DNA from 3 places in the Mesorhizobium sp. M1227 genome. Region 1 is predicted to be linked to each of the others. Evidence: predicted binding sites of a transcription regulator. Region 1 holds the regulator's gene; each other region holds the start of a gene.

Region 1 (3,278 bases):
CTTTTCGCCATATGGCATTTCCAGCGCGTGGCGCCGCTCAGCCTGTTCGCCAATCTGGCCATCATGCCCATCGTGTCACTGGTCGTCATGCCCTTCGCCGTTCTCAGCGCGCTGGCGATGCCGTTCGGTGCGGATGGCCCTTTTCTCTATGTCATGGGCAAGGGGCTGACGGCGATGATCGCCCTGTCCGGGTGGATCTCGGAGCGCTCGCCGATCGATGCGGTCGGGCTGATTTCGCTGAGATCCGTCCTTCTGGTGACGATCGCCCTCGTCATTGCCAGCATGGCGACGACGTGGTTGCGGCTGGCGGCACTTCCTTTTGCGCTCGCCGGCTTGCTGACGACAACGCAGACACGCATACCCGACGTATTGGTCTCGGAGGACGCACGGCTGGTCGCGCTGCCGATCGGCAGCGGTGAACTCGCGGTCAACCGGGCACGCCCGAATGAGTTCACCATCGACAACTGGAAACGCGCGCTCACATCAGAGGCTATCGTCGCGCCGGAAACACCTGGAAAGAACGACCCGCAATTCGACATTGCCGATCCGGCCGACCTACCGCCGGGCATGCCGTTCATTTGCACGGACGGCCTCTGCCTTGCCAGGCATCCATCCGGCGCGATCATCGCGCAAGCCAAGGACCGCGATACTGCGCGGCCAGCCTGCGCCTTTGCCAGCTTGATCGTCATCGACGACGCCACCGCCCATAACCCCTGCTACTACGACCGGCTGGTCCTCGTCGTCACCAAACGGCAACTGGCGCGCGCGGGAAGTGCCGCCGTCTATTTCGATCCACAAGCGGCAACACGCGCCGAGATCCGCTTCGCCGTCGAAAAATCATACCGGCCCTGGCACGTGCAGCGGAAATTTTCACGCGCGGCACGGGGCCTGCCGCCATACCGCCGGGCCGACAACCCCAAAGCCGGCGCCAAGGGCGGAGCTCAGTAGCGGCGGATCAGTCCGACGAGCTTGCCCTGCACCTTGACCCTGTCTGGTCCGAAGATGCGCGTCTCGTAGGCCGGATTGGCGGCTTCCAGGGCGATCGAGGCGCCCTTGCGGCGGAACCGCTTCAGCGTCGCTTCCTCCTCGTCGACCAGTGCCACCACGATCTCACCGGGGCTCGCCGTATCGGCATTGCGGATGATCACCGTGTCGCCGTCGAAAATGCCGGCCTCGATCATCGAATCGCCTTTGACCTCAAGCGCATAATGCTCGCCGCCCATGATCATATCCGGCGGCACCGAAATCGAATGCGTCTGGTGCTGGATGGCGTCGATCGGCACACCGGCAGCGATGCGGCCCATCACCGGGATCGAAACGGCGGCGACGACATCGTCGTCATTTCCGGCTGCGGGCACGCGCGACGATGTCGGCTTGCCTTGCCGAGGGGCGCCTTGCCCAAGACTGCCCTGGATGACACTCGGCGAGAACTTGCGTGCCGCATTGAGGCCGGGGGCGATCGAGTCAGGCAGGCGCAGCACCTCCAGCGCACGGGCCCGGTTGGGCAAACGGCGAATGAAGCCGCGCTCCTCCAGCGCCGTAATCAGCCGGTGGATTCCGGATTTGGAAGCCAGGTCGAGCGCTTCCTTCATCTCGTCGAAGGAAGGCGGGATACCGCTTTCCTTCAACCTTTCGTGGATGAACATAAGCAGTTCGTGTTGTTTGCGTGTCAGCATAGCGACCCCCAACAGAATCAGAAAAACAAACCCAGAACAAACACTATCTGTTCCAGTTGTGTTCCGCAACTGTTTAAAGTTTAATGAATGCGTTAAGGCTCGGGAAACAAACGACGTCCCCTACCGGCGTACCGCATTTTCATCGCCGCGAGCCTTATCGCCTTGATTCTGCTTCGTTTGCGCCCTTCTGGTCTCCTAGAAGGCGGCACTGGCATCGGCCGTCGGTTGGTAAAAGGCACGGAATTGAACCGTATCGACTGTGCGGTTTGGTCAATGCACCGTGAACGAAACGAACTCAAAACGCCAACCTCGGGTTAAGTCCCGGCTTCCACCGCCTGGTCAGGCTGCTTCTCGCCGGTGGAGCCTTGCTGCGCGCAACCAGGTAATGGAAGAACAGTCGATGCGTGTCCGACGTTGCGTTGGATCTTGGGGGAGCAGACAAATCATGACAGGAATTCCCGATCTCGTGGCCATAAAGGCGATGGATGCCGCGGATCCGCTGCGCGCGATGCGCGACCGCTTTGTGTTGCCGCAAGGAGTGATCTATCTCGACGGCAATTCGCTAGGAGCTGCTTCACGTGCCGCTTTCGATGAACTGCACAAGGCCGCGACCGAAGAATGGTCGTATGATCTCATCCGCGCATGGAACACCGCCGGCTGGTTCAACATGCCGCTTGAACTTGGCGACCAGCTCGGGCGCCTGATCGGTGCCGCGGCCGGCCAGACGGTGGTCTGCGACACGACATCGGTCAACATCTACAAGCTGCTGCACGCCGCCATGGCCATGCGACCGGAGCGGCAGGTCATCGTCGCCGAGGGCGATAGTTTTCCGACGGACCTCTACATGGCTGAGGGTGTGGTTTCGACGCGAAAAGATACGCTGCTGCGCCTCTCGGGGGTCGACGCGCCGACCATCGAAGAGCTGATCGACGAACGCACCGCCGTGGTGCTGGTCAACCACGTCAACTACAAGTCGGGCGAACTGCGCGACATGCCGACGCTGACGCGCAGGGCTCAGGAAGCCGGGGCGATGATCGTCTGGGATCTCTGCCACACCGCCGGCGCGATGCCAGTCGAGCTCGACAAGGCAAACGCCGATTTTGCCGTTGGCTGCACCTACAAATATCTGAATGGCGGCCCGGGCGCGCCTGCCTTCATCTATGCGGCTGAGCGGCATCTTTCCGACATCCAGCAGCCGCTCACCGGCTGGTGGGGCCATGCACGGCCCTTCGCCTTCGAGCCAGGCTATGCGGCCGGCACCGGCATCCGCCGATTTCTGTGCGGCACCCATCCGGTCCTGTCGATGCGCACGCTGAAGGGCGCGCTCGACATCTGGAACGATGTCGACATGACGGCGGTGCGCAAGAAGAGCATCGCGCTGGCGGATCTGTTCATCGAGCTTGTCGAGGCAAAGTGCGGCACTTACGGGCTCACGCTCGAAAGCACGCGCGATGGGGAAAAACGCGGCAGCCAGATTTCATTCATGCATGAGCATGGCTACCAGGTCATGCGCGCGCTGATCGAACGTGGCGTGATCGGCGATTTTCGCGCGCCATCGACCATGCGCTTCGGCTTCACCCCGCTCTATGTCGGCTATGCCGA
Region 2 (3,278 bases), on a different contig from region 1:
CCAGCGCACCGCCGATGCCGGTGCCGTGGAACGACGGCTCGACCGCCAAAGGAGCCAAAGCCACCGCCGGGAAGCTCTTGCCGCCATTCTGCACGAAAAGCCGTGAAAACAGGATATGGCCGACCACTTGCCCGTCTTCGTCCGCCACCAGTTCGACGACGGCATCACCGCCGGTGACCAGCGCGTCGACCAGTCCGGCCTCCGTCTGCTGGCCGAATGCGTGTTCTTCGACAAGGCGGATCGCCTCGCGGTCCCGCGGCGTCGCCGCGCGTATGGACATCATGCTCATGACAATTTCATTCCTTTTTCGAGCTTGGCGCCGCGCAGAAACTCCTGCGCGGCAATGGGCCTTGCGCCCGCACGTTGAACTTCGACCGGCCTGATCGCGCCTGACCCGCAGGCGACTGTCAGCCGGTCATCGAGAATTCCTCCCGGTTCGCCGGCGCCTTGCGAGAGCGTCGAGCGAAGCAGTTTCAGCCGTTCCACGCGGCCGCCGATTTCGGCCTCGCACCATGCACCGGGAAAGGGCGACAGGCCGCGAATCTGGTTGTGCACGTCGCCGGCAGGTCGCAGCCAGTCTATGCGAGTCTCCGATTTATCGATTTTCTTGGCGTAGGTCACCCCCACCTCCGCCTGTGTGGTAAATGTCAGCGTATTCCGCTCCAGCCGTTCGAGCGCTTGCACTATCAGCGAAGCACCCAAGACCATCAGCCGATCGTGCAGATCGCCGGCCGTCATGTCGGGTCCAATGGGACATTTTTCAACCATTGCCACAGGGCCGGTGTCGAGGCCTTCCTCCATCCGCATCACCATCATGCCCGTTTCGGTATCGCCGGCCATGATGGCGCGCTGGATAGGGGCAGCGCCGCGCCAGCGCGGCAGCAGCGATGCGTGGCCGTTGAGGCAACCGAGCCGCGGCGCCTCGAGAATGGGTTTGGGGAGGAGCAGCCCGTAGGCGACGACCACGGCGACGTCGGCACCTAAGGCGCGGAACGCTTCCTGCTCCGCCTCGCCCTTCAGCGACACCGGCGACCGCACCTCGATGCCAAGCCGCTCCGCCTCGCGCTGCACCGGCGACGGCGTCAGTTCGAGCCCGCGCCGGCCGCCGGCGCGCGGCGGCTGCGTGTAGACGGCTGCCAACTCGTGCCCGGCCCCGGCAATCGCCCGCAGCGTCGGCACGGAGAATTCGGGCGTACCCATGAAGATGACACGCAGGGGCATTCGTCGACGCCTACCCCACCATCTTGCCCGGCGCCTTGTCCCTGGCGAGCTTCTTGAATTTCTTGACCACCATGTCACGCTTCAGCTTGGAGATGTAATCGATGAACAGCACGCCGTTGAGGTGGTCGATTTCATGCTGCAGGCAGGTCGCCATCAGCCCCTCGGCCTCGATCTCCTGCAGCTTGCCGTCGCGGTCGAGAAACTTCACCCGCACCGCCGCCGGACGCTCGACCTCGGCATAGTAATCCGGGATCGACAGGCAGCCTTCCTCGTAGACCGAACGCTGGTCGGAGCTTTCGAGGATTTCGGGATTGATGAAGACGTGCGGTGCCGGCGTCTCGTCCTCTTTGGCCAGGTCGATCACCAGCATGCGCAAGGGTTCGCCGACCTGGATCGCTGCGAGGCCGATGCCGGGCGCGTCATACATGGTGTCCAGCATGTCGCCGGCCAGTTTGCGCAAATCCCCGTCGACACGCTCGACCGGTTTTGAAACCTGACGCAGGACGGGATCGGGAAGGATGATAAGCGGCTTGATCGACATGGCGTCTCACCTAAGACCTCGCAGGAAAAGCGTCAACCGGGGCGCCTTCGGGTCGTTCACGTTTTGATCTGTGCTGGCAGACCGAATCATCTATGCTGTCGACATGAACGATCTGGCCACCATCCTGTCCGAACCTGTCGCCCGCCTAGGCGCCACCACGATCACGCTCGGCCATGCCCTGGGTTTCGGCGCAATGCTGTTCCTTGGACTGTTCGTGGCGCTCGTCGTTGCGCTCTGGCGATCGGCCAAGGCGCGTGCAGTGGCGGCCGCCGAAGCCGCCGACCACGCCCGCGACGCCGAGGTGCGGATGGCCGGCATCTTGGCAAGCCAGGCGGAAATGCAGGGCCGCATGGGCGCCATCGCCGAAGTGTTCGGGGCGCGCCAGGCGGAACTGACACAGTCGATCGGCCAGCGTCTCGATGCCATGACCGGCCGCCTGGGCCAGACCATGACCGAGCAGACGAGATCGACGCATGAGAGCCTCGCCAAGCTGCAGGAACGGCTGGCGGTCATCGATATCGCGCAAGGCAACATCCAGTCGCTGGCCGGCCAGGTCGTGCAATTGCAGGCGATCCTTTCCAACAAGCAGACGCGCGGCGCCTTCGGCCAGTCGCGTATGGAAGCCATCGTCGCCGACGGATTGCCGCACGGCGCCTATGAATTCCAGGCGACCTTGTCGAATGGCAGCCGGCCCGACTGCCTGGTGAAGATGCCGAACGGCGCACCGTCGCTTGCCATCGATGCAAAGTTTCCGCTCGAGGCCTGGAATGCCATCCGGGCCGCCGAAGGCGCCGAACTGCAGAAGACCGCCGCACAGGCTTTCCGCCGCGACATCGAGGTGCATGTCCGCGATATTTCCGAAAAATACCTGATCCAGGGCGAGACGCAGGACACCGCCTTCATGTTCGTGCCTTCGGAATCGGTGTTCGCCGAAATCCACGAGAATTTCGAGGCCGTTGTCCAGAAGGCGCATCGCTCACGGATCGTCATCGTCTCGCCATCGCTTTTGATGCTGTCGATCCAGGTCATCCAGGCGATCCTCAAGGATGCCCGCATGCGCGAGCAGGCACACCTGATCCAGGGCGAGGTTATCCGGCTGATGGAAGACGTCTCCCGGCTAGACGAGCGGGTGCGCAAATTGCAGACGCATTTCGGCCAATCGGCCAAGGACATCGAGGACATCCTGGTCTCGACATCGAAGGTGACCAGGCGCGGACAGAAGATCGAGGCGCTGGAGTTTGGCGTGCAGCCGGCGGAGGACACCCCCGGTTCGAATGGCAGCGGAGCAAAAGCGGAAAGCAGCCCGCGCGTCGCCGATTCGAAAACCGGGCAGTTGAGGCTAAGGGTCGTCGAAGGCGACGATTGAGAGCTGCGCCGGAACCGGAGGCTTCGCCCCGGTCTGGCGCTACTGCTCCTCGATGATGGTTGTGCCTTCGAATTCCGGCAGCCAATGCAGCGCCGAGCGGTGCCAGATCTGCTTTCTCGGCACCAGTTGCTCGCGCTGCCGTGCCGTGCC
Region 3 (3,278 bases), on a different contig from region 1:
TCCGGCCAGGTCGGATCGTAGAGCCAGAGTGCCGTCCCGCATTTCGTGCAGAAGTTCCGCTCGCCGGTCGAGATCTCGCGTTGCGGGTGCTCGTCGTCCTCGATCTCGGCGCGGTAGACGCCGAGATGGCGCTTGCCCTGGATTTTCAGCGTCTCGTAATCGGCGCCGAGATTGATGGCAAAACCGCCGCCGCCCTGCTGCTTGCGGCAGATCGAGCAGTAGCACAGCATGAACGGCACCGGCGTGTGGCTTTCCACCTCGAAACGCACGGCATTGCACCGGCAGGACCCTTTGAGCAGAAGCGGCATGAGAAACTCCGACGAAAGTGATTTGCACTTTGTCAGGATGGCGCCGGTTGCGGCGATGACAAGGGGAAATCCGGGTGACATGATCGCCGCATGGACAACGAGCGCATAGAAGAGCTTTTCGAGGGCCTCGGCCCGGTCAGCATCCGCAAGCTGTTCGGCGGCAAGGGCATCTATTTCGACGGCGTCATCGTCGCCATCGTCATCGGTGGCGAATTGATGCTGAAGGCCGACGCCGAAAGCGCCCCGGATTTCGAAGCGGCCGGCTGCCGGCAATGGACCTATACCGGCTCGCGCCACGGCAAGCTCGTGTCGATGCCCTATTGGAGCGTTCCCGACAGCGCCTTCGACGATCCCGACGAGATGGCGATCTGGTCGCGCCGCGCCTACGAGGCAGCACGGCGCGCCGGCAAATAGGCTGCGTCATGCTTCGGCAATTCCGGGCCGCACTTCATGCCAGGTCCCGCGCCTCGGGCACGAGCGCCAGCGCCTCGGCAAAGCCAGCGCTGGTGAAGGCGGCACTCTCGACGACGAGCATAGCTGCGGCAATGCCTTCGCGCAGTGCCGCGCGCAGCGTCAGGCCGCGCAGCAGGGCAGCGATCGTGGCGCCTGCCAATGCGTCGCCGGCGCCGGCAGCATCGGTCCGCTTTTGCAGCGGCGGTGGCGAGATCGAGAACGCGCCCAATTCGTCGAAACCGAGCACTGGTTCGTCGCCGGCGGTGATCACGCCGCTTTTCAGCCCGGCGCGTCTCAGGCCGTCGACGATGCCTTGATCGATTTGGACGCCGGCGAGCATGCCGGCCTCGCGCCGGTTCATGAAGGCCATCGCCAGACGGTCGAGCACCGGCGTCAGCCGCGCCGCTTTGTTGGGCGAGACCGCAAGCGCAAACACCGGCTTGCCGGCGGCGAGTGCCGCCAGCCGCTCCAGCGCGGTCGACGGCAGGTTGGCGTCGCACAGCACCGCGTCGGCCGAACCGATCGCTTCCCGCACCTTGGCACGGCGGATCTGCTTGGGAAGCGCCAGTTCGTAGAGCACCATGTCGGCAAGGCCGGCGATCAGCCCGCCGTCGCTGTCGATCAGCATCGTATGGCTTGGCGTCGCGCGGTCGAGGAACACCGCCGACAGGTCGGCAATGCCGGCCTCGGTGACGGCGCGTAAGACCGTGTCGCCAAGGGCATCGCCGCCGCGCACCGAAAGCAGCGAGGCCGAGACGCCGCGGCGCACGGCACAGCGCAAGGCGTTGAAGACGGCGCCGCCGACATGCTCGCGCATCGTGCCCGGATTAGACGCTGCTGGCACGAAGGCGCCGGCAACCCGGCCGCGCCGCTCGATATAGGCGCCGCCCACGGCCAGGATCGTCGGGGATTTGATCATGCCGTCAAAATGCCCTTTAGCTGTTGCCCGGAGAGACTAGGTCGCCGGGCGGAACCCTGCAATCGCGGGTCCGATTCGGTTGGTAACGGCAACGGCGCCGCATGCGAGGCGAGACGCATCGGAAGCAATAATTGCGAAACAAAAATAGAACAAATAGGGATATGCGTTATTTTTCAAACCCTTGGTGCTCATTGACAAATGAGAACAAATGAGGTACATTCTTTTAAGGATTGCGGGATTGTCCGGCCTCCATTGACGACCACGGGGTGATGTATCATGGCTCAGAATTCTTTGCGGCTTGTAGAGGACAAAGCGGTGGACAAATCAAAGGCTCTGGATGCGGCGCTGTCGCAAATCGAGCGTGCCTTCGGCAAGGGCTCGATCATGCGGCTCGGCGCGAACGAGCAGGTCGTCGAGATCGAAACGGTGCCGACCGGCTCGCTTGGGCTGGACATCGCGCTTGGCGTCGGCGGCCTGCCGCGCGGCCGCATCGTCGAGATCTACGGGCCGGAAAGCTCGGGCAAGACGACGCTGGCGCTGCACACGGTGGCCGAAGCCCAGAAGAAGGGCGGCATCTGCGCCTTCGTCGATGCCGAGCACGCGCTCGACCCGGTCTATGCCCGCAAGCTCGGCGTCGATCTCGAAAACCTTTTGATCTCGCAGCCCGATACCGGCGAGCAGGCGCTGGAGATCTGCGACACGCTGGTGCGCTCCGGCGCCATCGACGTGCTGGTGGTCGATTCGGTGGCGGCGTTGACGCCGCGGGCGGAAATCGAAGGCGAGATGGGCGATTCGCTGCCCGGCCTGCAGGCCCGCCTGATGAGCCAGGCACTGCGCAAGCTCACCGCCTCGATCTCGCGCTCCAACACCATGGTCATCTTCATCAACCAGATCCGCATGAAGATCGGCGTCATGTTCGGTTCGCCCGAGACGACGACCGGCGGCAATGCGTTGAAATTCTATGCCTCGGTCCGCCTCGACATCCGCCGCATCGGCTCGGTCAAGGATCGCGACGAGGTCGTCGGCAACCAGACCCGCGTCAAGGTCGTCAAGAACAAGCTGGCGCCGCCCTTCAAGGTGGTCGAGTTCGACATCATGTATGGCGAGGGCGTCTCCAAGACCGGCGAGCTGGTCGATCTCGGCGTCAAGGCGGGCGTGGTCGAAAAGTCGGGCGCCTGGTTCTCCTACAATTCGCAGCGTCTTGGCCAGGGCCGCGAAAACGCAAAAATGTTCCTGCGCGACAATCCCGACACGGCGCGCGAGATCGAGCTGGCGCTACGGCAGAATGCCGGGCTGATCGCTGAGAAATTCCTTGAGAACGGCGGCTCCGAAAGCAGCGATGACGGTTTCGAGGACGACGCTGGGGTGATGTAGGGCAAGCGACGCCTCGCTGAGCCTCAGCCAGGTTTCGATTTGATGTTTTGATTTTGAGTTTGCGTAATCGATGCGTTTCGAACCGCCGGCCCAGGGCCGGCGGTTCGCGTTTGACGGCGAGGCAGACGCATTTCAAGGCGCTGGTGAAAGCCGGGATTTGAGCCCATTTGGTGTTTCTGGACAGGCTGCGGTGCGACCGCTAAAAGGCCATGTCTATTTTCCGC

Evidence for each region. The regulator LexA, encoded in region 1, represses DNA repair genes until DNA is damaged. The targets are predictions, from matches to a motif close to TGTTCNNNNTGTGTTCNG.
Region 2: the regulator LexA is predicted to act here: its motif matches at 1,816-1,833, upstream of NKH28_RS00240 (DNA recombination protein RmuC).
Region 3: the regulator LexA is predicted to act here: its motif matches at 1,815-1,832, upstream of recA (recombinase RecA).

The regions. Positions count from the first base shown of each region.
Region 1 covers NZ_JAMYLZ010000016.1:16,228-19,505, forward strand. The annotation lists gene NKH28_RS19195 (ComEC/Rec2 family competence protein) at 1-948, shown strand, start outside; gene lexA (transcriptional repressor LexA) at 942-1,676, opposite strand; gene kynU (kynureninase) at 2,122-3,278, shown strand, end outside.
Region 2 covers NZ_JAMYLZ010000001.1:48,522-51,799, reverse strand. The annotation lists gene NKH28_RS00255 (GNAT family N-acetyltransferase) at 1-289, opposite strand, end outside; gene fmt (methionyl-tRNA formyltransferase) at 286-1,215, opposite strand; gene def (peptide deformylase) at 1,232-1,762, opposite strand; gene NKH28_RS00240 (DNA recombination protein RmuC) at 1,866-3,128, shown strand; gene NKH28_RS00235 (GFA family protein) at 3,168-3,278, opposite strand, start outside.
Region 3 covers NZ_JAMYLZ010000002.1:297,611-300,888, forward strand. The annotation lists gene NKH28_RS04705 (GFA family protein) at 1-308, opposite strand, end outside; gene NKH28_RS04710 (TfoX/Sxy family protein) at 399-722, shown strand; gene NKH28_RS04715 (PfkB family carbohydrate kinase) at 757-1,680, opposite strand; gene recA (recombinase RecA) at 1,957-3,054, shown strand.